2 linked regions of the Ruegeria pomeroyi DSS-3 genome follow. The protein of the gene in region 1 interacts with the protein of each later gene in a pairwise test. Links are inferred from orthologs where the notes say so. Each region holds a gene or a part of one and is shown in the gene's direction. Other genes may lie near its edges. The genes, in order: tsaE and rlmB.

Region 1 (14,461 bases):
ATTTGTGGTTCTTCAGTGCGGCGACCTGAATCTCGTTGTCGAAATGGCCGATGTTGCCGACAATGGCCATGTTCTTCATCTCGCGCATATGCTCGATGCGGATCACGTCCTTGTTGCCGGTCGTGGTGATGAAGATGTCGGCGCTGGCGACTTCGTCTTCCAGCGTGGTCACCTCGAACCCGTCCATGGCGGCCTGAAGGGCGCAGATCGGGTCGACCTCGGTCACCTTCACGCGCGCACCGGCGCCGCGCAGAGACGCGGCCGAGCCCTTGCCCACATCGCCGTAGCCGCAGACCACGGCGACCTTGCCGGCCATCATGGTATCGGTGGCGCGGCGGATACCGTCGACCAGCGATTCCTTGCAGCCGTATTTGTTGTCGAATTTCGACTTGGTGACGCTGTCGTTCACGTTGATCGCCGGGAACGGCAGGTGGCCGTCCTTGACCAGCTGGTACAGGCGGTTGACGCCGGTGGTGGTTTCCTCGGACACGCCCTGAATCTGGTCACGCATCTTGGTGAACCAGCCCGGGCTTGCGGCCATACGCTTGGCGATCTGCTTCTTGATCACTTCTTCTTCTTCGGAGCCCGGAACCGGGATGATGTCCTCACCCGCCTCGGCGCGAGCGCCCAGCAGGATGTACAGCGTCGCGTCGCCGCCATCGTCCAGGATCATGTTGGGGCCTTCGTCGAACAGGAAGGACTTGTCGAGGTAATCCCAATGCTCTTCCAGGGTCTGGCCTTTGATCGCAAAAACAGGAATGCCCGCCGCCGCAATCGCCGCCGCCGCATGGTCCTGGGTCGAGAAGATGTTGCACGAGGCCCAGCGCACATCGGCGCCCAGCGCCACCAGTGTCTCGATCAGCACGGCGGTCTGGATGGTCATGTGCAGCGAGCCGACGATCCGCGCGCCCTTGAGCGGCTGCGCCTTGCCATATTCCTCGCGCAGGGTCATCAGGCCCGGCATCTCGGTTTCGGCAATGTCCAGCTCTTTGCGGCCAAACCCGGCCAACGAAATGTCCTTGACGATATAATCCCCGGCCATCTGTCACTCCATTCCGGCAAATTCGGTCGCCAGAGGCCCTATCACCCCTGCCTGCGGCTGGCAACGAGGATCAGGGGGAATGATCGCGGCACTGGCTCAGCTGGGGATATCGGGCACCGGATCGGCGTCGGGGGTCCGGAAATAATCGGTTCCCGCCGCCACGATACAGCTGATGCCGCTGGCCCGGGTCAGCAGCACGGTAAAGGTGCCGGTCTCGGCCGAGGCCCAAAGCTCGATCACCGAGGCGCCACCCGACAGGGGCTGCAAACCACCCGCCGCCAGACGTTCGGAGTATTTCTGCTGCAACCGGTCGACGATCGCATCGCGCGCGGCACAGGATTGCGCGGTGGCCGTCCCGGCGGACAGGATCAGGCCAAAGCCGGCCAATGCGCTCAACAGAGGCTTGAACATCGCAAGCTCCTTTCGCATAGAGGAACGGATCTGTTGGGGGACGTGCCGGGAGGAGATAACACGCCCCCCGGTCTTCGATAGACCGATCAAGCCACCGGGCCGCAAACGCGACACCTGATCGTTTGGCTGGCAGCATGTGATCGGAACAGGGATCAGGCTGCGCCCGGAATGTGGCAAAAACATGGCGCGCAAAGGGGGCGTGGCACGATGGCAACACAACCCAGAGCCTGGCAAAGGATGCTGTCGGGGCGGCGGCTGGATCTGCTGGACCCGACTCCGGTCGATATCGAGATCGAGGATATTGCCCATGGGCTGGCCTTTGTCGCCCGCTGGAACGGGCAGACTCATGGCGAGTTCGCCTACTCGGTCGCCGAACACTCGCTGCTGGTCGAGGATATCTTTGCCCGCATGGTGCCCGGTGCCGGGGCGAAATGGCGTCTGGCGGCGCTGCTGCACGATGCGCCCGAATATGTGATCGGCGACATGATTTCTCCGGTCAAGGCGGCGGTGGGGGCCGATTACGGGCTGCTCGACGCGCGTCTGACGGCAGCGATCCATATCCGGTTCGGCCTGCCCGCCATGCTGCCGATACAGATCAAGAAACAGATCAAGCGCGCCGATCGGGTCAGCGCCTGGATGGAGGCCACCCGCATTGCCGGGTTCACCGAGGCCGAGGCGAACAGGTTCTTTGGCCGACAGAAGCCCGAGTTGATGCAGGGTCTGGACATCCGACTGCGGCCACCGCTGGAAACACGAGCTGCCTTTACCGCGCGCTACGAGGCCTTGATTTCGGGCGTCTGATCCGTTGGCGCATCCTCAGTCGCGGCGCGGCGGGCGCGCCGTTCCTGCCGCATGATGCGGCGGCGGCGTTTCCGGTATTCCTCGCTTTCGACAAAATCGCCGGCCTGATCCAACCCCTTGTCGCGGAACATCTGCGCGCGCTCTTCATCGGTTGCGCGCGACCAGTCCACATCCGGGCGCACAAAACCGCCCATCGCCAGGCCGCGCCCGATCACCGCATGATCCAGCTCGCCAAAAGAGAGCCGGTTCGATTTGCCGCCCTCGCCGCGCACCCATTCGGTATAAAGCGCGTCGATCACCATCGGATTGCAGCGGCAGAAATGGGCAACGTTCTTGGCCAGCAGGTTGGTCGCCCCGGCCTTGCGCCGCAGGATCATCGCCACTTTCTGCTCGGGCCGTCCGACCATGGCATAGAGATGCAGCGCCGAGCCGTCTGCGGCAATCACATGGCTGGCCGCCTTGTACCGGGCCAGCTGGGTTTCGAGATTGTATTTCTCGGGGTGAAAGATGTCATAGCCCTCGGCTCGCAGCAGATCCTCCAGCCGCTCCTCTCCCAGCATGCCGCCCTTGCCTAGGCCCAGCGCCGAGCGCGAGATATAGATCTTGCTGGGACCATCAGGTTCGACCGCCTTGCCGAACCCGGCATGGATCGCATCGCGGAATTTCTGCGTACCTTGCGTGATCGGCCCCAGGCCAAAGCCTTGTCCGGGAACGATCAATTCCTCGACACGGATTGGGTCCGTGGCCACATGGATCGGCAGACCCGGGTGCATCAGGTCGATGAAGTCGCGCTGGAACCCGCGAATCTGATCGCCGACACGCGGCCGTTTGGGGATGAACAACACACCGTCGATGGGCCCGTCGATATGGTTCAGCGCCCAGAGCCGCGCAGTGCTTTCCACAAGGAAATGACCGAAATGAGCCCACAGCACCCCACCCCACAGCCAGCGTCCCGACAGAACCTCGGACACCTTCTCGGGCATCGGGGGCTCGGTCGTCAGCGGGCGATACCGACGCCAGAGCGCGCCTTGCGGACAATAGCGGCCATCGCTGTGCAGCACGCCTGCCTCTTGGGTGAATCCACTGACCTCGGGCGGCACGACGATGGCGTCGCTCAGCCTGTCCAGCCCCTCGGACCAGCCACCATCGGGCTGTGGTTGGGTGGTGGGGTCATTGGGGTCGAGTTCAGGCGCTTGCGCCATAGCGAACCTCTCAGCGCGGGCTTCTCTTGGCCAGAATCCTTTGCAGGGTCCGGCGGTGCATGTTTAGCCGGCGCGCGGTTTCGCTTACGTTACGATCACACAGTTCATAGACACGCTGGATATGTTCCCACCGTACCCGGTCCGCGCTCATCGGGTTTTCCGGCGGCGGCGGCAGCTCGTCGCCCGTGGCCAGCAGCGCATTGGTGATGTCGGTGGCATCGGCGGGTTTGGACAGATAGTCGGTGGCGCCGATCTTGACCGCCGCCACCGCAGTGGCGATGGCGCCGTACCCTGTCAGCACCACGACCCGGCAATCGGGCCGCTTGTCGCGCAACACCTCGACCACATCCAGCCCGTTGCCGTCCTCAAGCCGCAGATCGACCACCGCATAGGCCGGCGGCCGGGCCGTGGCAATGGCGCGTCCGGCGGCAACCGAACCGGCGGTCTCGATCTCGAAGCCGCGTTTTTCCATCGCCTTGGCCAAACGGCGCAGAAACGGTTCGTCATCATCGACCAGCAACAGCGACTTGTCGGGTCCGATATCGGGCTGGGGGGCGTCGACCATGCTCATACTTTCCGCTGTTTTTCGTGTTTTTGCCTAAAGGCGAGTATTACCAGCGACTGCGGCAAGGTCAAACGCCTCTGTCGTGATCACATGGCGTCCAGGAAACATCCGACCCGGTCGGCCATCTTCTCTGCCGTCTCGTCGCGGCGGAAAAACTCGACAAACCCATGTTCGGGCAGCACCAGGTAGGAGAAGGTCGAATGATCGACCAGGTAGTACTCGTCGCTCTTGTCCTGTGCCCGGTAATAGGTCTTGTAGGCCTGACTTGCCGCCTTGACCTGTTCGGGCGAACCGGTCAGGCCGATCATCCGCTCGTGCAGGTTTGCGGCAAAATCGCCGACCACCTCGGGCGTGTCGCGGTCGGCGTCGATCGAGATGAAGACCGGCGTCACCATCTGGCCCCGACCTTCCAGGATATCCACCGCCTCGGCATTGCGCGAGGTATCCAGCGGGCAGACATCGGGGCAGAAGGTATAGCCGAAATAGAGCAGCGAGGGCTCTGTGATCACATCCTTGTCGGTGACGGTCTCGCCCTTGGCATTGACCAGTTCGAACGGGCCGCCGATGGTCTCGGCCCCGCCGGCGATCTGCCCGGCGCGGCACTGGGCGAACCGGTCATTCCCATCGCCGCCCCGGGTTGCGATCCAGGTGGCACCCAATGCGGTGGCAGCGACCACCGCGGCGAGAAAGGCATAGAGTCTGGTCATTTTCGGCCTCGAAGTCAGAGATGTTGATCGTCTCGGCCCGGACACCTATCAAGATAGCCAGCCGTTGCAACTGGACATAGGCGCGCGATGCCAGACTCCAACATGAACCTCGTGCTCGGACAAGAGCGCAGCAGCTGGATCCGTCTGCGCACGATGATCCTGCTCAGATGGGTGGCCATCGCCGGACAGGTCGCTGCGATCCTGGTCGCACAGCACAGCTATCACCTGCAACTGAACCTTGGCCTGTGCTACCTGGCCATCGGCATTTCGGCCGTCGGCAACCTGCTGGCGATCTTTCTTTTCCCTGAAAACAAACGCTTGGGAGAGTTCGAGAACTTTCTCATGGTGCTGTTCGACCTGTTGCAGCTGGGGTTCCTGCTGTATCTGACAGGCGGGTTGCACAACCCTTTCGCGCTGCTTCTGGTCGGGCCGGTGATCATTTCGGCCAATGTGATGGGCCTGCGCTCGACCCTGTTCATCGGGACCACGGCCATTGTTCTGGTTACGCTGCTGGGCCTTTATCACGTTCCGTTGAGAACCGAGATGGGCTTTATCCTGCGCATTCCGGATGTGTTCGTCTTTGGTCATTGGACCGCGATCATCATCGCGATCGTCTTTCTGGGCGCCTATTCCTATCGCATCAGCTCCGAGGTGCAGTCCATGTCCGAGGCGCTGGCCGCGACCCAGATGGCCCTCTCGCGCGAACAGAAGCTGACCGATCTGGGCGGCGTTGTCGCCGCCGCCGCGCATGAGCTGGGCACGCCGCTGGCCACGATCAAACTGGCCAGTTCCGAGCTGGTCGAAGAACTGGATGACCGCCCCGACCTGCGCGAGGACGCGGCGTTGATCCGCCAGCAGGCGGATCGCTGCCGCGATATTCTGCGCAACATGGGGCGCGCGGGCAAGGACGACCTGCATCTGCGCCAGGCGCCGCTGTCCACCGTCATCCACGAGGCAGCCGAACCGCATATGCATCGCGGCAAGACCGTGCATTTCGACGAAGGGCCGGGGGCGGGCGGAGATCTGCAACAGCCCTCGATCCTGCGCAAACCCGAGGTCATCCACGGGTTGCGCAATCTGATCCAGAATGCGGTCGATTTCGCCCGCGCCAATGTCTGGGTCGAGGCGGAATGGACCGCCGAGACGATCATCGTGTCGATCATGGATGACGGGCGCGGCTATCCCGGCCACATGATCGGACGCATCGGCGACCCGTTCGTGCGTCGCCGCCGCGCCGAAATCGACCGCCGCGCCCGCCCGGAATACGAGGGCATGGGCCTGGGCCTGTTCATTGCCAAGACCCTGCTCGAGCGCAGCGGCGCCGAGCTGAGCTTTGCCAATGGCTCGGACCCCTACCAGACCCTCACCAAACAGGCCGAACGCCGCGGGGCGATCGTTCAGGTGGTGTGGCCCCGGGCGCAGATCGACGCGCAGACCGGCGAGAATTCAATCCCGCTAGGGTTGAACGAACAGTTTCAAGTTTAGTTAAACTTGTGTTAACCTCTCCCCGACAGGATCGGTCCATCCGGACGATGCAAGGCGGGACAGGCAAATGGTGGAATGGTTGGCTCTGGCGGCGATAAGCCTGCTTTCCGCAGGTCTGTCGGCGCGATTTCTGCTTGCATCGACGCAGCGCCGCAAGGCTGTTCCGCATGTTCTCGAACCCGGCGGCGGGCAGGGGCATGTCTTTCTCTTCGATGGGGCCGACTTGATCGGCGCCTCGCATGGTGGGGCCGACAAGGATATCCACGATTGGCACGGGCTGCGCGAAAGGCTGGCCGAGGATTTCCCCGGCTTTCCCTCGGACCCCGATCATGTGGAGCAAAGGGGGCAGATCGTAGTCACCCCGATCGACGGGCGCAACGACCGAGACGTGTTCTGCGAATGGGTCGATGGTATCGTCAGGGTCGAACTGCGCCGCCATTGCGCCGCGCTGGACGGAGTCCGGCGCATTCCCGACACCGACCCTTTGCGTCTGGCGATGGATCAGGCGCCCTATCCGGTCTGGTATCTGGACGGCGATGGCGGCATCCGATGGTGCAATGCCGCCTATGTGATGCTGGCGCGCAAGGTACGCGGTCGCAATCCGGAACTGTTCGACCCCCTGTTCCCGGATACCTCGGATATCGGGTCCCCGGGCAAGAAGACCCGGATATCCATCACCATCGGCGAAACCCGGACGAAACTGTGGTTTGACGTGGTGATCGTCCCCCAGGATACGGGATGCCTGTGCTACGCGATGGATATCAACGCGGTTGTGGACGCCGAAATCGCCCAGCGCAATTTTGTGCAGACCCTGGCCAAGACCTTTGCCCAGCTGTCCATCGGTCTGGCGATCTTTGACCGCAACCGGCAACTGGCGCTGTTCAACCCCGCCCTGATCGACCTGACCTGCCTGCCGGCCGATTTCCTCAGCAGCCGACCCGAAGTGTCGAGCTTTTTCGACCGGCTGCGCAATCTCAACATGATGCCGGAACCCAAGAATTATGGCGGCTGGCGCCAGCAGATGAACGACCTGCTGCAAGCGGCGTCGAAAGGCAACTATCAGGAGACCTGGTCGCTGCCCTCGGGCTCGGTCTATTCGGTCAGCGGGCGGCCGCATCCCGACGGGGCGGTGGCCTTTCTGTTCGAGGATATCACCGCCGAGATCACCCTGACCCGCCGGTTTCGCTCCGAGCTGGAACTGGGTCAGGCGGTGCTTGACCATCTGGATGCGGCGATTGCGGTGTTTGCCTCGGACGGGTCGCTGGCCTTCTCCAACGCGGCCTATCACCAGCTGTGGAAATCTGACCCCGAGCGCAGCTTTGCGCAGGTGACAATCCTGGATGCGACCCGAACCTGGCAGGACCTGTGCACCGCCACCCCGGTCTGGGGCGAGATCCGCGACTTTGTCGACAGCCGCGAGAACCGGGTCGAGTGGGAAGGTCAGGTGCAGCTGCGCAGCGGCGCCAATCTCACCTGCACCGTCAGTCCGATTCAGAACGGCTCGACCCTGATCTCTTTCACCACCCTGATCGACGACCTCGCGCGCAGCCCCGCCCAGGCTGAGGGGTGATACCGTCTTGCAGCCGGATTGCGCCGCGGTCATTGTGGCGCCATGACCGCTTCGCCCCTGATCCTGCACCTTGATAACCCCGATGAAACCGCCCATCTGGCCGTGCGTCTGGGTGCCGCTTTGGCACCGGGCGACTGCCTGTTGCTGTCCGGTGAGATCGGCAGCGGCAAGACCCATTTCGCCCGCCATCTGATCCAGTCGCTGCTGCCCGTGGCCGAGGATATCCCCTCGCCCACCTTTACGCTGGTACAGGTCTATGACAGCGCAAGGGGCGAGATCTGGCATAGCGATCTATACCGGCTGACCGGGCTGGACGAGATCGAGGAACTGGGCCTGAGCGAGGCCTTTTCCGACGCGATCACATTGGTCGAATGGCCCGACCGGCTGGGCCCGCTGACGCCGGATCACGCCCTGCATCTGTCTTTCGAAACCGATCCGGCGGATGAGCTGAAACGCCGCCTGACCCTGTCCTGGAGCGATCCCAAATGGGATCCGCGCATCGAGGCGCTGAAATGAGTGACCGCAGCGCGCTTGCCACTGCCTTCCTCGCCGGCACCAGCTGGGCCACTGCCACGCGCGCGCCGCTGGCCGGCGATGCATCGGCCCGCCGCTACGAGCGGCTGACCAACCCCGAAACCGGCCAGACCGCCGTGCTGATGGACGCCCCGCCCGAGCAGGGCGAAACGGTGCACCGATTTGTCGAACTGGCGCGGCATCTGCGCGCCCAGGGCCTCAGCGCGCCCGAGATCCTGGCCGAGGATCCGGCGCAGGGTTTCTTGCTGATCGAGGATCTGGGCGACGATCTGTTTACCCGCGTCATCGCCCGCGACCCGACGCTGGAGGCTCCGCTTTACGAAGCCGCGACCGATCTGCTGGTGGCGCTGCGCGACATGCCTCTGATGGCCGGGCTTGACAGCTATGGCCCGGCTTTGCTGGCCGAAAAGACCGATATCGCCTTCGATCATTACGTGAGCGGGATCACCGGTGACGACGTGAGCGAAACGCGGGACCGCTTCATCGACCGGTTCGGCGACCTGCTGCACCAGACCGTGCAGGGGCCAAAGGTGCTGATCCTGCGGGATTATCACGCTGAAAACCTGATCTGGCTGCCCGATCGCAGCGATCTTGCCCGGGTCGGGCTACTCGATTTTCAGGACGCGGTCGTTGGGCATCCGGCCTATGATCTGGTCAGCCTGTTGCAGGACATCCGCCGCGATGTGCCCGCCCGGATCGAGATGCCGATGATCGCCCGATTCATCGAGGCGACCGGGGCCGACGACCACGAGTTCCGCACCGCCTATGCGGTGCTGGGCGTGCAGCGGAACCTGCGGATCCTGGGTGTATTCGCCCGGTTGTCGCGCGACCTGGGCAAGACCCGGTATCTGGCGCTGATGGCGGCGGTCTGGCGCCATGTGATGCGCGATCTGGAGCATCCTGCAATGGCGGGTATCGCCGACCTGCTGCGCGAAACGCTGCCACCGCCCTCTTCCGAAAATCTGGCCCGACTGCACCCGAGATGACCTCATCCGACCTGCCCGTAATGCTGTTTGCCGCCGGCTTCGGCACCCGCATGGGCGACCTGACCCGTACCCGCCCGAAACCCCTGATCGAGGTGGCGGGCCGCCCGCTGGTCGATCACACGCTAGATCTGGCCCGCGCCGTATCGCCGCCCCGGATCGTGGCCAACCTGCATTACCTCGCTCCGTTGCTGGCGGCGCATCTGGCGCCGCAAGGCGTGCTCTTGTCCCACGAGCAGCCCGACATCCTTGATACCGGCGGCGGGCTGCGGCAGGCCTTGCCGCTGCTTGCGGCCGAGACCGTGTTTACCGCCAATTCCGATGCGATCTGGTCGGGGCCGAACCCCTTTGCCCTGCTGGCCGAAGCCTGGGAGCCGGCGCGTATGGACGCGCTGTTGATGTGCGTTCCGGTGGGACAGGCCATCGGCCATGCCGGGCATGGCGATTTCAGCCGTGATGCACAGGGGCGGATCGAACGCGGCCCCGGGTTGATCTATGGCGGGGTGCAGATCGTCAAGACCGGCGGTTTGGGCGATTTTGACATGCCTGCCTTTTCGCTGAACCTTCTCTGGAACAGGATCGGGGCGGCGGGGCGGCTGTTTGCGCTCGAATATCCCGGACGCTGGTGCGATGTGGGCCATCCCGGCGGAATTGCCCTGGCCGAGGAGATGCTGCGCGATGTTTGACCCCTGCCCGCACCCCCGTGTCTTTGCCCTGCCACCCGGTGTCGATTTTCCGCGGGCGCTGGTACAAGGGCTGCGCCAGCGCGCTGCCGGGCAGGCGCCGCATGTGCTGGCGCGGGCGCAGGTGGTGGTCAACACCCACCGGATGGAGCGGCGCATCCGCGCGCTGTTCGATGCCGGGCCGGCAACGCTGTTGCCGCGGGTGTCGCTGGTCACCGATCTGACAGCGCTGGGCGCGGTCACCCATCTGCCGCCCGCCATACCGCCGCTGCGGCGGCGGCTGGAACTGGTGCAGCTGATCACGCGCCTCTTGGACCAGCAACCCGACCTGGCGGCGCGCGCCTCGATCTTCGATCTCTCCGACAGCCTTGCCGCGCTGATCGACGAGATGCAGGGCGAGGGAGTCTCCCCCGCCATCATTCGCGCACTGGATGTCAGCGACCAGTCGGGGCACTGGGCGCGCGCGCAGCAATTCATCGCCATCGCCGAGCACTATTTGCGCAGCGGTGACGACGAACTGGACGTGCAGGCCCGGCAAAGGCGCGTGGTCGAGGCGCTGATCGCCGAATGGGCACTGCGCCCGCCCGAGCATCCGGTGATCCTGGCCGGCTCGACCGGATCGCGCGGCACAACCATGCTGCTGATGGAGGCGGTTGCCCGCCTGCCGCAGGGCGCCGTGGTGCTTCCGGGCTATGACTTTGACCAACCGGAGCGGGTCTGGGACGGGCTCGAGGACGCGCTGACCGCCGAGGATCATCCCCAGTTCCGCTTTGCCCGGCTGATGGCGCGGCTGAACCTGACGCCGGATCAGATCGCGCCCTGGTCGGATGACGTGGCCCCCTGCCCGGCCCGCAACCGGCTGGTGTCGCTGGCGCTTCGCCCCGCACCGGTGACCGACGCCTGGATGAGCGAGGGACCGCAGCTAGAGGGCATCGACACCGCCACCCGCGACATCACCCTGATTGAGGCGGCCAGCCCCCGGGACGAGGCGCTGGCCATCGCCCTGCGCCTGCGTCAGGCGGCAGAGGATGGTCAAAGCGCGGCGCTGATCACCCCCGACCGGATGCTGACGCGGCAGGTCAGTGCCGCGCTTGACCGCTGGAACATCCTGCCCGATGACAGCGCCGGCCTGCCGCTGCACCTGTCACCTCCGGGCCGGTTCCTGCGCCATGTGGCGGCGCTGTTTTCCGCGCGGCTGGATGGCGAAGCCTTGCTGAGCGTGCTGAAACACCCGCTGTGTCACACCGGAGAGGGCCGCAACGAACACCTGCTGCACACCCGCGATCTGGAACTGGACCTGCGCCGCAACGGCCCACCCTTTCCCGGTGTCGGCGATCTGGCCGCGTTCGCCACCCGCCGCGAGGTGCCCGAAGGCTGGACCAACTGGGTCGCCCGCTGTTTCTGCGACCAGCATGTCACCGGCACCCTGCCACTGATCGACTGGGTCGACCGCCTGCGCCAGTTGGCCGAGGCGCTGTCGGCGGGCACCGAGGGCGGCACTGGCAGCTTGTGGGAACAGAAGGCAGGGCAAGAGGCGCTGGCCATCGTCACCGCTCTGGCCGACGAGGCCCCGCATGGGGGCGAGATGGACGCCCGGGATTTCGCCGATCTGCTGGGCGGGCTGTTGTCCACGGGCGAGGTACGCGACCGCGACGCGCCCTATCCCGGCATCATGATCTGGGGCACGCTCGAGGCGCGGGTGATGGGGGCCGAGCTGTTGATCCTGGGCGGGTTGAACGAAGGCAGCTGGCCCGAATCCCCGGCCCCCGACCCCTGGCTGAACCGTCGCATGCGCCATGATGCGGGCCTGTTGCTGCCGGAACGCCGCATCGGCCTGTCGGCACATGATTTCCAGCAGGCCATCGGCGCGCCCGAGGTCTGGCTGACCCGCGCCAAACGCTCGGACGATGCCGAAACCGTGCCCTCGCGCTGGCTGAACCGGCTGACCAACCTGTTGCAGGGCCTGCCCGATCAGGGCGGTGCCGCGGCGCTGTCCGAGATGCGGGCGCGTGGCCGCCGCTGGCTGTCGATGGCAGAGGCGCTGGAGGAGGCCCCGCGCAGCGCCCCCGCCCCGCGCCCCTCGCCCAGGCCCCCGCTGGCGGCACGGCCCCGGCAATTGTCGGTGACCGAGATCAAGAAGCTGATCCGCGATCCTTACGCGATCTATGCCCGGCATGTGCTGCGGCTGAAACCGCTGGACCCGCTGGTGCAGGCGCCCGACGCGCTGTTGAGGGGGATCGTGATCCACGAGATCCTGGAGAGTTTCGTTCGCGACAGCGTGCTGGACATGGCCCTGCTCAATCGCGACACCTTCCTGAAACGTGCGGCCACGATGTTGGAGGAGCTGGTTGCCTGGCCCACGGCACGGGCGCTGTGGCTGGCACGGCTCGACCGGGTGGCCGATGCCTTCCTGCTCTCTGAGGAGGCCCGGCGCGCCGATGCCGGCCCGATCGCCTTCGAGGCGCGGATGCGCAAACAGCTCGACGGGCTGGATTTCACCCTGACCGGGCGGGCCGACCGGATCGACCGTACCGAACGCGGCTCGCTGTGTCTTTACGACTACAAGACAGGGGCACCGCCCAGCGAAAAGCAGCAGGCGAAATTCGACCGGCAGCTGTTGATCGAGGCCGCGCTGGCCGAGGAAGGCGGGTTCGAGGGGATCGACCCGGCCCCGGTGGCGCGCGCGGTCTTTATCGGCATGGGCGGCAGTTACAAAGAGGTGCCAGCCCCGCTGGACGCCGAACCCCCGGCCAGGGTCTGGGCCGAGCTGCACCAGCTGATCGGCGCCTATTTCGAGCCAGATCAGGGCTTTACCGCGCGCCGGATGCTGCACAAGGACAGCGATGCCGGCGATTACGATCATCTGGCCCGGTTCGGCGAATGGGACCGCAGCGCCACGTCCGAACCCGAGGATCTGACATGAGCGCCCGCAACGCGGCAACCGAACGGCAGGTACAGGCCGCGCGGCCCGATACCTCGACCTGGCTGGCGGCAAATGCCGGTTCTGGCAAGACCAAGGTGCTGACCGACCGGGTGGCGCGGCTGTTGCTCAGCGATGTGCAGCCGCAGCACATCCTGTGCCTGACCTATACCAAGGCAGCGGCCAGCGAGATGCAGAACCGCCTGTTCAAGCGGTTGGGCGAATGGGCGATGCTGGCCGATGCGCCGCTCAGGGCGCAATTGTCGGATCTGGGGGTGCCGGGGGCGATCGACGACGCGCGGCTGGCCCATGCCCGTACCCTGTTTGCCCGCGCCATCGAAACGCCCGGCGGGCTCAAGATCCAGACCATCCACTCGTTCTGCGCCACGCTCTTGCGCCGGTTCCCGCTTGAGGCCAAGGTCAGCCCGCAGTTCTCTGAAATGGAGGACCGCGCCGCCGCCCTGCTGCGCGAAGAGATCGTCGAGGATCTGGCCGCCGGCCCGCAAGCGGCGCTGGTCTCGGATCTGGCCCGCCACATCACCGATACGGATTTCGCCAGTCTGACCGCCGCCATCTGCCAGCAACGCGCGGCCTTTGCCCAACCGCTGGACTGGGCCGGGCTGCTGACCCTGTTCGATCTGCCCGAGGGGTTCGACACCCAGGCGCTGCTCTCCTCGGTCTTTCTGGGGGGCGAGGTTGAACTGATCCGTGCCCTCCTGCCTGCGCTGATGGGCAGCGGTTCCAATGACCAAAAGGCCGCCGCGCGGCTTGCCGCCTTTACCCGGCCAACGCTCGACGGGCTGATCGTGCTCGAACAGGTGCTGTTGACCGGCGCCAGCGCTAAATCACCGTTCTCGGCCAAGATCGACAGCTTTCCCACCAAGGGGCTGCGCCAGGGCGCGCTGGCCCGGCAGATGCCGCAGCTCGAGGCGCTGATGCTGCGGGTCGAGGCGGCGCGCGACCAGCGCCTAGCGCTGGCTGCCGCGCAGAAATCGCTGGCGCTACACCGGTTCGCAGCCGTGTTCCTGCCGGAATATGACCGCCGCAAGCAGTTGCGCGGCTGGCTCGACTTTGACGACCTGATCCTTAAGGCGCGGCAATTGCTGACCGATCCGAGCGTCGCGGCCTGGGTGCTTTACCGCCTTGACGGTGGCATCGACCATATCCTGGTGGACGAGGCGCAGGATACCAGCCCCGAGCAATGGGACGTGATCGAAAAGCTGGCGCAGGAATTCACCAGCGGCGAAGGCGCGCGCTCGGGTGTCGAGCGCACCATCTTTGTCGTCGGCGACAAGAAACAGTCGATCTATTCCTTTCAGGGCGCCGACCCGGACGCGTTTGACCGCATGCAGGGAGAATTCGGGCGCAAGCTGCGCGATTCAGGCTCTAACCTCGAAGATCTGACGCTGGAATTCTCGTTCCGCTCGTCCAGCGCGATCCTTGGGCTGGTCGATCTGGTGTTCCGGGACCGGGCACAGGCCGGGTTCCGCAAAGAGTCGTTGCACCGCGCCTTCAAATCCGACCTGCCGGGGCGTGTCGACCTTTGGCCGCTGATCGA
Region 2 (14,197 bases), 2.9 Mb from region 1 along the record:
GACCGGCGTCCGGGGGTCTGACCGGAGGTGACCTGACCCAGCTCGGCAAAGCTTTGGCCCGCAGCGATCAGCCCGGCCTCGATCGCACTGCGCAGCTCGCCCTTGAGGGCGCATTGCGCCTGACTGTCGGGCACATAGAGATCCGCTTTGGTCAGGCAGGCCGGTTCCAGTTCGCCTTTGTGTTCCTGATCCGAGCCCATGGCGATGACCAGCTGACCCGGTTGCAGCCATTCCGCCCGGATCACAGGGCTGCTGGCGGGTGTTGTGGTGATCACGATATCGGCCGGGGAGACCGCTTGGGCGATATCCGTGCCGACAGTCACGTCGATCCCCAGGTCCTGGCGCAGGCTGGCGGCGGCGGCTTCGGCCTTGGCGACATCGCGCGCCCAGATCGCCGCGCTTTCGATATCGCGCACCAGGGTCATCGCCTGCAACTGCATCCGGGCCTGCACGCCTGCGCCGATGATGCAGACATGCGACGCCTCGGCCCGCGCAAGGTGGCGCGCCGCCACCGCCCCGGCCGCCGCCGTGCGCACATCGGTCAGATAGCCATTGTCCAGAAGAAGTGCCTCAAGAATGCCGGTCCTGCTGGAAAACACCACCATCAACCCGGTGGTGCTGGGCAGGCCGATCTTGGGATTGTCGAAGAAGCCGGGGCTCATCTTCATGGCAAAGCTGTCGATCCCCGGTACATAGGCGGTTTTCACGCAAACCTCGCCGTTGTGGTCGGGCACCCCCAGCGTCATGATCGGCGGCATCACCACCTTGCCGCCTGCCAAAGTGGTAAAGCCCTGTTCGACGCAATCAACGGCATCGAGGTCCAGCGGCACCAGATCGCGAAGCTCCGCTTCGGTCAGGATCCTGATGTCAGGCATCTGCGCCTCCTTTGATGTCGGCTTCCACATCCACGTCTTCACCGTCGATGATGCGTTTGTGCAGGTCCATAGCGATGTTCTGACCGCTCACCAGCGACACACAACGGCCGGGATTGCCGATCTTGCCGGCCAGCAGCGCCGCGATGCCGACGCTGCCGGACCCTTCGATCACCTCGCGTTCCTCGAAATAGGCATGGCGGATGGCGGCGGCGATTTCAGCCTCGGACACCAGCACCACCTCATCGACAAACGCCTTGGTCATTTCGAATGTATAGGCATTGTCCAGCCCGATCCCCCCGCCCAGAGAGTCGGCCAATGTGGGCAGTTCCGCAACCTGAACGGGCCTGCCCGCCTGCAGGCATTCATACATCGCGGCGCCGCGTTCCATGCTGACGCCGATCACCCGGATATCCGGGTTCGCCGCTTTCAGAACCATGCCGACACCGGAAATCAGCCCGCCACCCGACAGGGGAACCAACACGGTTTCAAGGTCTGGCGCCTGATCCAGCATTTCCAGCGCGACGGTGCCCTGGCCGGCAATGATATCCGGATGGTCAAAGGGGGGCAGCATGGTCATGCCATCTCTGACCAGCCGGTCGACTTCCTGCTGCGCATCGTCCTGAGACCGGCCCAGGATACGCACCTCGGCGCCATGGGATCTGATGCCGTCAACCTTGTTCTGCGGCACCAGTTCCGACATGCAGATGATGCAACGCACCTCGGCCTCTGCCGCCGCATAGGCCAGTCCGCGCCCGTGGTTGCCGGTAGATACCCCAACCACGCCCGCCGCGCGCTGCGTATCCGTCAGCGACAAGACCGCATTGGTGGCGCCGCGCAGCTTGAAGCTGCCGGTGATCTGCCTGCTTTCCAGCTTTAGCAGGACTTGCCTGCCGCTCAGACTGCTGAGAGAGGGCGATTCCACCAAAGGGGTTTCGCGGATACGCCCGGCAATCCGCGCCCGCGCCCTGATGCTGTCCTGAAGAGTGATTTTCGTCGTCATTTTATCTGTTCAGCCTGTCAGAGGTGAAAGAGCCGGCCATAGCCCGGCACCATGTCGGGGATTCCGGCCAGGCGCAGGCAGCGCCAGATCATTGCCTGGTTCGAGGTGACAACCGGCTTGCCCAGCCGGTCCTCGATCCGCTGGGCGCAGGTGGCCGCCCGCAGGGCGGTGCAGGAAAGGAACAGCGCCTCGGCATCCTTGTCAAAGGCCGCAAGCGCCGCCTCGATGATGCAATCTTCGGAAATCCGTGCCATTTCGCGGTCGTCGGTCAGGCCGAAACAGGCGGCATTGACCACTTCGGGCCCATGCACCGCAAAATACTGCGCCATCTCGTCGGTGACGTCAGGGCTGTAGGGGGTCAGCAACGAGACCCGCCGGACACCCAAGGCCGCAAACGCGTCAAAGGCGGCAGAGCTGGGCGTGACGCAGGGCGTGCCCGGTTTGGCCGCGTTCAGATGGCGGGTCACCGTATCATTGCCCAGAACGATGGATGCGGCCGTGCAGCAATAGGCGACCACATCCACCTCTTCGCCGGGCAGAATCCGCGCGGCCGCTTCGGTCAGGCGCGGACCGGTCTTGAGCAGGGTTTCCTTGTTGGTCGGGTTCTCGAAAGCGATCCGGTTCGTATAGACGCCGACCTGATCGGGATCGCAGATACGGGCAAAGTCGCGCTCGGACGTGTGATCGGTCGCAAGCGCCACCAGGGCAATCCGTTTCCTGACGGGGCGGTCGTCCAGCCGGGCAGGCACACGCGATGGCGCGGAATGGGTATCAAGAGCCATTTGGTTTCCTAAACAACAAGTACAGGCGTTTCAGACAGGCTTGTCACCTTGTGAGAGACGCTGCCCAGCAGCGCCCTTTCGAAAGAGCCAAGGCCACGGCTGCCGATCACGGTCAGGTCGTGACCATGTTCCTTGGCAAAGCCCGCGATCGTGCGCGCGACCGGCCCGCCTTTGACAAAGGCGCGGGGCGCGGGAACTCCGTATGCGGCGGCCCGTGCCTTGCCGTGCTCGGCGACCTCTCTGGCATGGGTGCGCATGATGTCATCCAGATCGGCAGGCTCGTCCGGGCGCACCACATGCATGGAGGCCTCGAGCGGCGAGTGATGGCGATAGACGGTCAGCAGGGTCAGTTCCGCGCCGCAAAGACAGGCGAGCGCGGCGGCCTTGGCCAGTGCGGCCTCTGCCCCGTGCGAGCCGTCGAAGGGCACCAGGATGGATGCGAACATCGCTCTGCCTCCTTACTTGGAAAAGGCCAGATCGCGCAGGAACAGCGCAATCTGCGGGAAGAAGATCAGTGCCACCGACACCCCCAGCAGCATCAGGATGAACGGGGGTGTTCCGCGCACCACCTCGGCATAGGGGCGTTTGAAGACGGCGATTGCGGTAAAGATATCGCAGCCAAAAGGCGGTGTGGCCGATCCGATGGCAACCTGCAGGGTGATGATGGTGCCGACCAGCACCGGGTCCAGCCCCACCGATTTCACCACGGGCGCAAAGACCGGCACCAGCACCAGGATCACCACGATGGGATCGACAAACATGCAGCCGATGAAAAACGCGATGGAGATCACGAACAGCACCCCGATGGGGCCCATCTCGGCAATGCCGATGGCCCCCAGGATCTGCTGGGGTACCTGCGCAAACGAGATCACCCAGGAAAACGCCGCACCGGCCCCCACCAGGATGAAGACGATCGCGGTGATCAGCCCGGTGGACTTGGCCGTGTCATAGACATCGGCCAGCGACATCGAGCGGAACACAAGGACCTCCAGCACCAGCGCGTACAGGACACAGGCCGCCGCCGCCTCGGTCGGGCTGAAGACGCCACCATAGATGCCACCGATGATGATCACCGGAAACCCCATCGGCCACAGCGCCTGCCGCATGGTTCTTGCACGCTCGGCCCAGCTTGCCCTGGGTTCCGTCGGCACGTCGTTGCGCACCGCATAGATATAGGCATAGGCCGAAAACAGCACCAGGATCAGCAGGCCGGGGCCGATCCCCGCGATGAACAGCTCGGCAATCGAGGTGCTCGAGACCACCCCGTAGATGATCATGCCGATCGAGGGCGGGATCAGAAAGGCGATGTCGCTGGCATTGACGATCAGGGCCAGCACAAAGCTGTCCTTGTAGCCTGCCTTCAGCATACGCGGCCGCAGGGGCGAGCCGATGGCCACGACCGTGGCCTGAGTCGAGCCCGAGACCGCCCCGAACATGGTGCAGGCCGCCGCCGTCGAAATCGCAAGCCCGCCGCGGATATGGCCGACATAGGCCATCACCACATTGATCAGCCGCCCGGCCGACTGGCCGCGGGTCATGATGTCTGCGGCAAAGATGAACATCGGCACCGCGATCAACGAGGCGGGCCGGATCCCCGCCAGCATCTGCTGTACCATGGTCTCGGTCCTTGCCAGATCGCCGAACAGCATCAGAAAGCCGATGAACGCGCCCGCAATCAGCGGGATCATCATCGGAAAGCCCAGCAGAAGCAGGACAATCATGGTCAGGAAAATGGTTGCAGCCATGGGTCCGTCCTCAGATTTCGATTTCTTCCGCGTCCTCGTACCCTTCCTGCACATGGGTCGAGAGGTAGATGCCGGAAGAGGTCAGATTGCGCACCGCGGTCAGCAGGTACTGGGCTCCGGTCATGAAAAAGCCCGCCGGCACCCAGATCAGGATCACCCAGACCGGAATCTGCAGCGCTGGCAGCACACGCCCGCGCGAAGCCTGAGAACCGATGTATTTCGCGGCGTAGTAGCACAGCAGGAACATGAACGCGGCGGTGACCACGGAAATCACCACCATCATCCCCTTGCGCAGGCGCGCAGGCAGCAGATCATAGACCGCCGACATCCGGATGTGCCGGGCGTTGCGCGCGGCATAGCTGATGCCGGCAAAGGTGATCAGAATGATCAGGATCCGGTTGAGCTCTTCTGAGAAGAAGATGGAGTTGCCCAGAACGAACCGTCCCACCACATTGGCGACGGTATTGGCGGCCATCAGCAGCACGCCCATTGCCAGCAGGAACGACTCGATGCGGCTGATGGCGCTGTCGAGCATGCCCAGAAAGCCGGGCAGCGCGGATTCATGTGTCTGCTGCATTCCGTCCTCCCAAGGTCTGCAGATCGCTGAGCGGGCGGCACCCGCTCAGCACTGAGTTCAGGGCAGGGCTCAGTTGGCGGTGGCCGCCAGATCGGCCTTCATCTGTTTCAGGATCGCAGCGCCGCTGTCGCCGGTCATTTCGATGAACTTGGCCTCGACCTCGGCCGCGGCCTCCTTGAAGCAGCTGCGCTGTTCGTCGGTCAGCACCGTCACCTGCATCTCGGGCTTGGCCTCCATGATCTTAGCCAGTTCGGTGTCCGCCGCCTGTTGTTGATAGACCACCGTGTGGTCATAGGCCGCCAGCGCCGCATTTTGCACCAGTTGCTGATCCTCGGCGCTCAGCCCGTCATAGAAGTCCTTGTTGGCCATCACCGCTGTGGTGAAATTGTTGTGGCCGGCATAGGTGATATAGTCGGTGACCTCATAGATCTTGGTCGAATAGAGGAAGAAGGTCGGGTTCTCCTGTCCCTGGATCACATTGGTCTGCAACCCGCCATAAACCTCGCCCCAGGGCAGCGGCGTCGGTGTCGCACCAAAGGCCTTGTAGCTTTCCACCAGCAGCGGATTGGTCATCACCCGGAACTTGACCTCGTCCAGATCCGAACAGGTGGTGACCGGAGTCTTGGTGGTCATTGCCACTTCGCCTTCGGGGAACATGTTCAGCAGCTCCAGCCCCTGATCGGCATAGAGCGGCTTGAACATGTCGTTGATGGCCTTGCTCTCCTTGAAAAAGCGCGCCAGGTGATCCTGATCGGTGGGCAGCAGGTATGGGACAAAGAACACCTGCGCCTCGGGAATCAGCGAGCCGGTAAAGCCCGGCGACTGGTCGACGAACTGCAAAATGCCGTCCTGCGTCTGCTCCATGATATCGGCGGATTCGCCCAGGGTGCCATAGGGGAACAGCTGGATTTCGTGATCCGAATTGGCCTCGATTTCCTCTTTGAATTTCTGGGCATAGACGCCCTGCACGTCGGTCATCGCCTCTTCGAAAGCATACCGCCAAGTGTCCGCCTGGGCCGCCGTTCCGGCAGCCAGTGCTATCCCCGCGGCAGCGACGGCCCCAAAGGTGAAAGTGATGGATTGAGCCATGGTTTCCTCCCAAATGTCATGGGTGCCTGCGCACCGCCGGGCCAGACTTGTTGGGAATTGTACTGCATGTCAATTTTTTTATTGTCGCGCGACAATGTTAGAAGGCGAGGGGGGCAACTCCCTCTGGCGGACGGCTCAGCATGCCGCCGACCAGTTCCATCGCCTGTTTGAAACGGCTCAGATCCTGAACGCTGCCCAGCGAGATGCGGACAGCATTCGGCGGCGGTGTCTTGGGGGTCAGAAAGGGGGCGTCTGGTGCAACCGCGACTTTCAACTGACGGGCATAGGCCACGAAACTGGACGTGGTCCAGCCGGACTCGAGCGGCAACCAGAGGTGCAGCGCCGACGGGTGCCCCCGCCATTGGTGGCCTTGCAGGGCTTGCGACGCGATTTCGTATCGCTCCGCCAAGGCGCGCCGCTGCCAGAGCGCCAGTTCCAGCGCGGTGCCGTCCAGCACCCAGCGGGTGGCAATTTCACACATCAGCGGTGTCGCCATCCAGCCGAAGACGACAATCCGCCCCGTCAGCGCCGGCAGCAGATGTTCCGGGGCCGCCATATAACCCGCCCGCAAACCGGAAACGGTGCATTTTGTAAAAGTCGTGAGGTAAATCGTCCGCTCTGGCGCCAGGGCCGCAACCGGAACGGGCCGGTCTTCTGCGACCGGGCCGAACGCGTCGTTTTCGATAATGTACAGGTTGTGCTTGCGGGCGACCTGCACCAGTGCCTGGCGGCGCTCCTCCGGTATCATCTCGACCGTTGTATTGGCCAAAGAAGGCAGCAGGAACAGGACCTTGGCGTTGTTCTCGGAACAGTGCCTGTCCAGGGCATCCGGCAGCATCCCGTCCTGGTCGAAGTCAATTCCGACAAGATTGAGCCCCAGATAGGAACAGCCGGAAACCAGAAGATGATGTGTAATCCGGCTCGACACGACCGTGTCGCCGGGCCGCGCAAGCGCCGACAGTGCGGCGGACATGCCGTGGCTGACGCCATTGGTCATGATGATGCGTTCGGACGGGACATCCAGCCCGCAAATGCGCAGCCATGTCTCGCCGGCTGCCCGGTGGGCGTCATGCCCCACATTCGGGCGGCAAGCCAGATAATAGCTGGGGTCCAGCCCCTGGGGCAGGTCCGCCAGGACCTGTTGAAACAGTTCCGCATGACGCTGCGAGAAGGCTGGCCGTGAAATCGACAGATCGAAATTGCGCCCGCGTTCAGAGCTGAGCTGAAACGGCTGGTCATCCGGAGTGTTCAGGTCCAGGACATAGCTGCCGCGTCCAACCTGGCCGTCGATCAATCGCTGTCGCCGCAGGCTTTCATAAGCCTTGCTGACCGTGTGAACGCTCAACCCCAGTTCCTCGGCGAGTTTGCGGTGGGTCGGCAACTGCGTGCCCTTCGGCAGTTTTCCTTCCGAGATTGCCTTTGCAATGGCAAGGGCAAGGCTGGAATGCAAAGGAGAGGCGAGAGCGGAGGGATCGGGCAGCCAATTTGTCATGCAATACATGTACAATTGAGTGACACACATTCGCAATGTGTTTGCCATCTTGTGGAAACGTTCCGGGACGAATGCCGCGTCATGGGGAGCGGGGTCCTGATGCTGTCCGGTGCGCGCGGTATTTGATGTCGGGCTTGTCCAATGAGGATCGCGTTCGAAAGCGGGGGTGAGTGATCCCGAGAGAGGCCAAGCGACGGATTCGTTTGAACACGCGGAAAACACGCGAGAAACGGTTCTGCTTGGATCAGGCCACCCGAGGGTTTTGCCTGCCGCGGCATGGTCCCGGACCGTTTCCGCGGCTCTCCTTTGGTTTCGCTTGGCCAGCCGGCTGGCGTGTCCTTGATTGGGGCGTGATCGTCGGATCGGCATCCAGCGGAAACGGCACCCAGCCACGTCGCCTGACCAGGGCGCGGAAAACCCATCGCAAGACAGTAAAATTCAATGCGGCCCGGCTGCTTTCGGGCCAAGCCAGGGCCGACAATGCCGTCCGATACCCTAGCGTAAAGTGAGCAGAGGCGGTGAGTTTAGCAAAACAAACGGGGTTTCGGGTCTCGCTCAAAGCGGCACGACAGCTCTCCGACAGCGCGTGGAAAGTCTGCGCCTCCCCACGTCCGACTGAACAAGCTGAACATCGTCCTTGGCCTGCAATAGCCATTTCAGATCAAACGCAGCCCGGACCCGTCGAAACCCAGGAACCGGGCATTCCATGGAGCGGCCTTGGCTTTGCATCGCGACCACTCTGGGGCGCCGGTTTCAGACCAAATCTTCTGAAAAGCGGCCATTCAGGATCGAACGTGCAAAAGGCTGCGTCTGCCCGCGCAACTGACCTTCAGCTCAGAGATGCATGACCTCAAGCGCAGGGCGGTAACCACTTGTTTTCAGAGAAAGAAGTGGTGGGCGACCCTGGAATCGAACCAGGCGTGCGTCTCCGCGAGGGAGTTACAGTCCCCTGCCACACCTTGCGGCCTGTCGCCCACTGTCAGGCGTTGCGCCTGACGTGGAGGCGTGATTACTAGCGTCCCAATGGAGCGTCAACAGGAAAAATCCGCTTTGGCGCAGGAAACTTTTACCGGGCCCGGAGGGCGCTGAACATGAAGAAACCGAAATGGGTGGTCGAGAAGGAACAGGCCAAAAAAGCGTCCGCTGCCGAGACGGTCTGGCTGTTTGGCCTGCACGCCGTACGCGATGCGCTGATGAACCCGAAACGCGAGAAATTGCGCCTGATCGTGACCCTGAACGCGCGGGAAAAGCTGGCCGAAGCCATCGACGCGGCGGGGATCGAGCCGGAACTGGCCGACGCCCGCCGCTTCAGCGCGCCGATCGACCCCGGCTCGGTCCATCAGGGCGCGGCGCTTGAGGTCAAGCCGCTCAACTGGGGCAGTCTGGCCGAGGTTGCGATCGGCGCGGAAAATCCGCGGGTGATTCTGCTCGACCGGGTGACCGACCCGCATAATGTCGGGGCCATCCTGCGCTCGGCCGAGGTGCTGGGCGCCAGCGCGGTGATTGGCACCCGCCACCATTCGGCGCCCGAGACCGGTGCCCTGGCCAAGACCGCCAGCGGCGCGCTGGAACGCCAGCCCTATCTGCGGATGCGCAACCTGGCCGATGCCATCACCGAGTTGCAGGGCATGGGCTATCTGGTGCTGGGGCTGGATGGCGAGGCCAGCGAGACCATCGAGGCCGCGCTGGCCGGGCAAACCGACCGTCCGGTGGCGCTGGTGCTGGGGGCCGAGGGGCCGGGGCTGCGCCAAAAGACCAAGGAAACGGTGGACAAATTGGTCAAGATCGACGCAGCCGGCGGTTTCGGCTCGCTCAACGTCTCGAATGCGGCGGCAATCGCCCTATATGCATCCAAGGCGCATTAACCGGACCTGAACCCATGCCCAGACTTGTCACCTGCTGTTACTGCGGTGCCCGCGCGACGCTGGCGGCGGATCGCTCGGGCATGCTGGCCTGCGAGGCCTGCGGCGCGCCCATTCAGCAGGTCGACTCCGCCGCACAGGCGCCCCGTCCCACAGCGGTGCCCGAGCCCGCAGCAGCTGCGGTTGCAGCTGCTGCTGAGCGGCCCGCGCCAAGGCAGGCGGAAAAGCCCGAGAAGAAGCCCAAGAAGCGGAAGAAGCGCAAAGGTCTGTTTTCGCGCGCCCTGGAAGAGGTCTGGGACAAGGTCGAGGATATCTTTGACTGATCCGGGCACACGGGGCGATCACATAAGCGTCAGGTCTCTTTCGTTATCGTCCTGAGAGGGGCATTTTAGGTCGTGACCTAACCTGACCGCGTGACGATGCTGAACAGACGTACCCTTCTTTCCGGCCTGGCCGGTGCCCTGACCGCCAGTGCTTTGCCACTTTGGGCCGAAACCCCCGTGTTCTATGCCGATGACGGGGCCGCCATTCGCGGCTATGACACGGTGGCCTATTTCACCCAAGGTGCCCCGGTTCAGGGCGCGCCCGCAATCGCGGTGATGTGGAAAGGGGCGGTCTGGCATTTCGCCAGCCACGAGAATCGTGCCGCGTTCGAGGCCAATCCGCGCGCCTTTGCGCCGCAATTCGGCGGCTATTGCGCCTATGCGGTTGCGCGCGGCTATACCACCGATACCGACCCGACCGCCTGGCGGATCGTCGATGGAGAGCTGTTTCTCATTCATTCGCCCGAGGTTGCCCGGCTCTGGGCCGAGGACATCGCCGGCAATATCGCCGGGGCGCGCCGCAACTGGCCCTCGGTGCTGGACCGGTAGCGGGTTCGCCCAGGGCATGCGAAATCCTGTCATCACAAATTCGCCAGCGCCCTCTTTTTTTCTGAATATGAGTGCCTAAATGTCACAATGACCGCGGACTGGAACTGCCGTGCGTCATTTCACTGTCCCTCGTTCCGTACCTGGCGCCCAAGCATGACTTGGGCGCTTTTTTCTTGTCCCGGGGTGGTTTAGGGTTTGGCCATGTTTGACTATTCCGACGATCATCTGAAACGGATTCTAAAGCGCACCAAGGTGATCGCCGTGGTTGGCGTGTCGATGAACCCGGTGCGCCCCAGCTATTACGTGGCCCGTTATCTGGCGCTGAAAGGGTACCGGGTGATTCCGGTCAATCCGGGCCATGCCGGCCAGCGCCTGTTTGGCGAAACGGTGCGCGCGGGCCTGTCCGAGATCAGCGAACCGGTCGATATGGTCGATATCTTCCGCCGCTCCGAAGCGGTGCCGCCCATTGTCGAGGAAGCGCTGGAGGCTTTTCCCGGCCTCAAGACGATCTGGATGCAGATCGGGATCGAACATGCCGAGGCGGCAGCGCGGGCCGAGGCACGCGGGGTGGACGTGATCCAGAACCGCTGCCCCAAGATCGAATATCAGCGGCTGTTTGGCGAATTGCGCATGGGCGGTTTCGCCACCGGCATCATCTCGTCCAAGCTTTAAGAGGGCTGGCGCGCCAGTTTCTCGGCGGCCTTCTTCTCCAGCACCTCGCGCTGCGGGCGCCAGTTATAGCGCGTATCCTCGCGGGTGAGGGACCAGAACAGCTCTCCTCCATAGCGCCACGGATCCAGGACGACCCCGTCGAACATGTCATCGCCCCGGCGGCTGAGAATGGCGGTGCTGTGGTCGATCCGCCAGATGCTGTCGGGCTCGGCAATGGCGCGATGCACAACCAGGGTGCGGAAATTCTCTTGATTGAGGCGTTTCTGCATGTCCTGGGCATAGTGCACGCACAGTCCACGTTCGCGGAACCCGTTGAGAACCTTGGCGTTATGCACGATAGGGCTGCTGGTGACGTTATAGTCGCGCGCCAGTTGCCGACCGTAGCTGTAGGAGATTTCGGCGGCGCGCTGCGCCTCGGCGGGGTCGACATCAGGACCCAACGCGCGCAATTGCTGCGCCAGTGCGTTCACGTCCTTCTGGCTGACAGACTGCGTATCCGTGCAGGCCGTGATGAGCAGCACCGCCAATATGGCGAGCAGGGCCCGGAATGTGGTCATGGGATGCCTCGGTTGGTCGTCGGTTCGGTTGCCTGGATCGTACCGCTCAGCGCCGGGGGGTCAACCTTTGGGCCGCGCGGCCTTTTCGGCGATGCCGCTCTGGCCCTGGCGGTGGGCCAGTTCGGCCAGCACATCGTCCAGCGCCACATCACGGGCGGCCAGCATGACGAGGAAGTGATAGAGCACATCCGCCCCTTCGGACACGAGCTTGGCCCTGTCGCCCTTCACCGCTTCGATGATCGCCTCGATCGCCTCTTCGCCGAATTTCTCGGCGCATTTCTCGGGGCCCTTGGCCAGCAGCTTGGCGGTCCAGCTGCTGTCGGGATCGGCGCCCTTGCGGGCCTCGATGGTGGCGGCAAGGTCGTGCAGGATGCTCATGTCAGCCTCATCGGGATGCCGGCGGCGGCCATGTGTTCCTTGGCCTCGCGGATGGTGTATTCACCGAAGTGAAAGATCGAGGCGGCGAGTACCGCGCTGGCATGCCCCTCGGTCACGCCCTCGACCAGATGGTCGAGCGTGCCGACGCCGCCCGAGGCGATCACCGGCACGTCGACCGCATCGGCGATGGCGCGGGTCAGCGGCAGGTTGAAACCGGATTTGGTGCCGTCGCGATCCATCGAGGTCAGCAGGATCTCACCGGCGCCCTTGGCGGTGACCAGGCGGGCGAACTCTACCGCGTCGATCCCGGTCGGCTTGCGCCCGCCATGGGTGAAGATCTCCCAGCGGCCGGGCTCCACCGTTTTGGCGTCGATGGCGCAGACGATGCATTGGCTGCCGAACCGGTCGGCGGCCTCGGCGATGACATCCGGATTGGCCACTGCGGCCGAGTTGAAACTGACCTTGTCGGCGCCTGCCAGCAGCAGGGCGCGCACATCGGCATGCGTGCGCACGCCGCCCCCCACGGTGAGCGGCACGAAACACTGCTCAGCGGTGCGGCTGACCACGTCGAACATGGTGCCCCGGTTTTCATGGGTGGCGTGGATGTCGAGGAAACAGATCTCGTCCGCGCCCGCCGCGTCATAGGCGCGGGCGGCATCCACCGGGTCGCCCGCATCGCGCAGGCCAACGAAATTCACGCCCTTGACCACGCGGCCATCAGCAACGTCGAGACAGGGGATGATGCGGGTCTTCAGCATGGCGGCCTCGCGGGTTGCCGGGGTCGCCCGTCTTTACTGTGCCCCCGGCGCGGATGCAATCGCGCCGCCGTGCCGGGCGATGCGGCGCATGGCCCCGCGCACGATCAGGATGTGGAACGGCATCACCACCGCCAGATAGACCCGCCCTAGCAGGTTGTTGCGGTGCACCCAGGTCGCCATGTGCAGCCGCCCGGCCTGTTGCACCAGCGAGATGCGAAAGTTCAGGTGGCTGTCATCGGCGCCCAGGATCAGCTCGTCGGCACCCTCGTAAGTCACAGGAAAGATCGCCTTGTCGCCGCTGTCGGAAACATCTGTCTTGAGGCCGAGGGGCCGCACGATCCAGTTGCGCAGACGCAGGAGAGCATTGGCCCAGCCGGGCAGGGACAGCCCGATCTCGGCCGCCGCGCGGGGTGATATCTGGCTTGCTACTGCATAGCCGTCGATGAAATCACCGGGCTGCACTGCCTGCCACAGCTGCGCGGTCGCAGGCAACGGGGTCTTTTCGACAATAGGGTAGGTGCGGATCATGGGCGGTACCCTTGCGGTCTGCCCGGATCACATAGCAAAGCGCCCGGCATCGGAACCGGGCGCGGTGTCGCAGTCCTCAGCCCTTGAGCGCGGCTAGTGCCTGTTTCAGGTCCAGCGCCCCGTCATACAGCGCCCGACCCGAGATCGCTCCGTTCAGCGAAGCTCCGCAGTCGCGCAGCGCGATCAGATCCTCCAGCGAGGAGACCCCGCCCGAGGCGATGACCGGGATCGACACGGCACGGGCCAGATCGGCGGTCGCCTTGATATTGGGCCCCTTCATGGCGCCGTCGCGCAGAATGTCGGTATAGATGATCGCCGCCACCCCCGCATCCTCGAAGGATTTGGCCAGATCGGTGACCATCACATCTGTCTCTTCGGCCCAGCCCTTGGTGGCGACGCGGCCATTGCGGGCGTCGATGCCCACCGCGACCTTGCCGGGAAAGGCGCGCGCCGCCTCGCGCACCAGATCGGGGTTCTCGACCGCCACGGTGCCCAGGATGACCCGGGCCAGCCCCTTGTCCAGCCAGCGCTCGATCGTGGCCATGTCGCGGATGCCACCGCCCAGCTGCGCGGGCACCTTGCATTGCTCCAGGATCGCCTCGACCGGGGCAGCATTGACCGGCTCTCCGGCAAAGGCGCCGTTCAGGTCCACCAGATGCAGCCACTCGCAACCCGCCGCGACAAACTCCAGCGCCTGCGCGGCGGGGTTGTCGTTGAACACGGTGGCCTGGTCCATCTCGCCATGGACAAGACGCACGGCCTGGCCGTCCTTGAGGTCGATTGCGGGGTAGAGGATCATGTTGGGCGGCTTTCTGCTGACAGTCGGGCGCGATATCGCATGTTGCGCCCTGCTGCGCAACGCGACCCAAGGTCAGGCTTGCCCAAAATGCGCGGCCCGCGTCACAGTGGCGCAAAACTGGGAGGATATCGAATGAAGAGATTGATTCTGGCCGCAGGTGCGACCCTGGCTCTGGCCGGCATGGCGATGGCCGATCCCGCCGCGGGCACCT

The links.
Region 2: the proteins of tsaE (region 1) and rlmB interact in binary tests that used the Escherichia coli proteins (3 or more experiments, as listed by UniProt). The link is inferred for Ruegeria pomeroyi DSS-3 from one-to-one orthologs.

Annotation. Positions count from the first base shown.
Region 1 is NC_003911.12:4,074,783-4,089,243, forward strand. What follows is about bases 6,572-9,562. They hold tsaE (tRNA (adenosine(37)-N6)-threonylcarbamoyltransferase complex ATPase subunit type 1 TsaE), read left to right. Parts: upstream 6,572-7,825; coding sequence 7,826-8,299; downstream 8,300-9,562. Other genes in these bases: SPO_RS19630 (PAS-domain containing protein), read left to right, coding at 6,572-7,783; SPO_RS19640 (aminoglycoside phosphotransferase family protein), read left to right, coding at 8,296-9,303; SPO_RS19645 (nucleotidyltransferase family protein), read left to right, coding at 9,300-9,562. In the rest of the region: ahcY (adenosylhomocysteinase), read right to left, coding at 1-1,042; SPO_RS19600 (hypothetical protein), read right to left, coding at 1,139-1,453; SPO_RS19605 (HD domain-containing protein), read left to right, coding at 1,661-2,254; SPO_RS19610 (glycosyltransferase family 61 protein), read right to left, coding at 2,227-3,456; SPO_RS19615 (ActR/PrrA/RegA family redox response regulator transcription factor), read right to left, coding at 3,467-4,021; SPO_RS19620 (SCO family protein), read right to left, coding at 4,108-4,728; sensor histidine kinase RegB, read left to right, coding at 4,816-6,213; more of SPO_RS19630, read left to right, coding at 6,281-6,571; more of SPO_RS19645, read left to right, coding at 9,563-9,986; double-strand break repair protein AddB, read left to right, coding at 9,979-12,906; double-strand break repair helicase AddA, read left to right, coding at 12,903-14,461. UniProt on the Escherichia coli protein: Required for the formation of a threonylcarbamoyl group on adenosine at position 37 (t(6)A37) in tRNAs that read codons beginning with adenine.
Region 2 is NC_003911.12:1,197,231-1,211,427, forward strand. What follows is about bases 7,812-10,538. They hold rlmB (23S rRNA (guanosine(2251)-2'-O)-methyltransferase RlmB), read left to right. Parts: upstream 7,812-8,651; coding sequence 8,652-9,425; downstream 9,426-10,538. Other genes in these bases: SPO_RS05835 (hypothetical protein), read left to right, coding at 9,440-9,745; SPO_RS05840 (YHS domain-containing (seleno)protein), read left to right, coding at 9,842-10,294; SPO_RS05845 (CoA-binding protein), read left to right, coding at 10,496-10,538. In the rest of the region: ectoine utilization protein EutC, read right to left, coding at 1-875; hydroxyectoine utilization dehydratase EutB, read right to left, coding at 868-1,875; ectoine utilization protein EutA, read right to left, coding at 1,893-2,657; SPO_RS05805 (universal stress protein), read right to left, coding at 2,666-3,103; SPO_RS05810 (TRAP transporter large permease), read right to left, coding at 3,116-4,402; SPO_RS05815 (TRAP transporter small permease), read right to left, coding at 4,413-4,979; TRAP transporter substrate-binding protein DctP, read right to left, coding at 5,049-6,068; SPO_RS05825 (PLP-dependent aminotransferase family protein), read right to left, coding at 6,166-7,560; more of SPO_RS05845, read left to right, coding at 10,539-10,966; SPO_RS05850 (hypothetical protein), read right to left, coding at 10,963-11,523; SPO_RS05855 (phosphoribosyl-ATP diphosphatase), read right to left, coding at 11,584-11,901; imidazole glycerol phosphate synthase subunit HisF, read right to left, coding at 11,898-12,659; SPO_RS05865 (DUF2867 domain-containing protein), read right to left, coding at 12,693-13,187; hisA (1-(5-phosphoribosyl)-5-[(5-phosphoribosylamino)methylideneamino]imidazole-4-carboxamide isomerase), read right to left, coding at 13,264-13,986; SPO_RS05875 (DUF2147 domain-containing protein), read left to right, coding at 14,119-14,197. UniProt on the Escherichia coli protein: Specifically methylates the ribose of guanosine 2251 in 23S rRNA.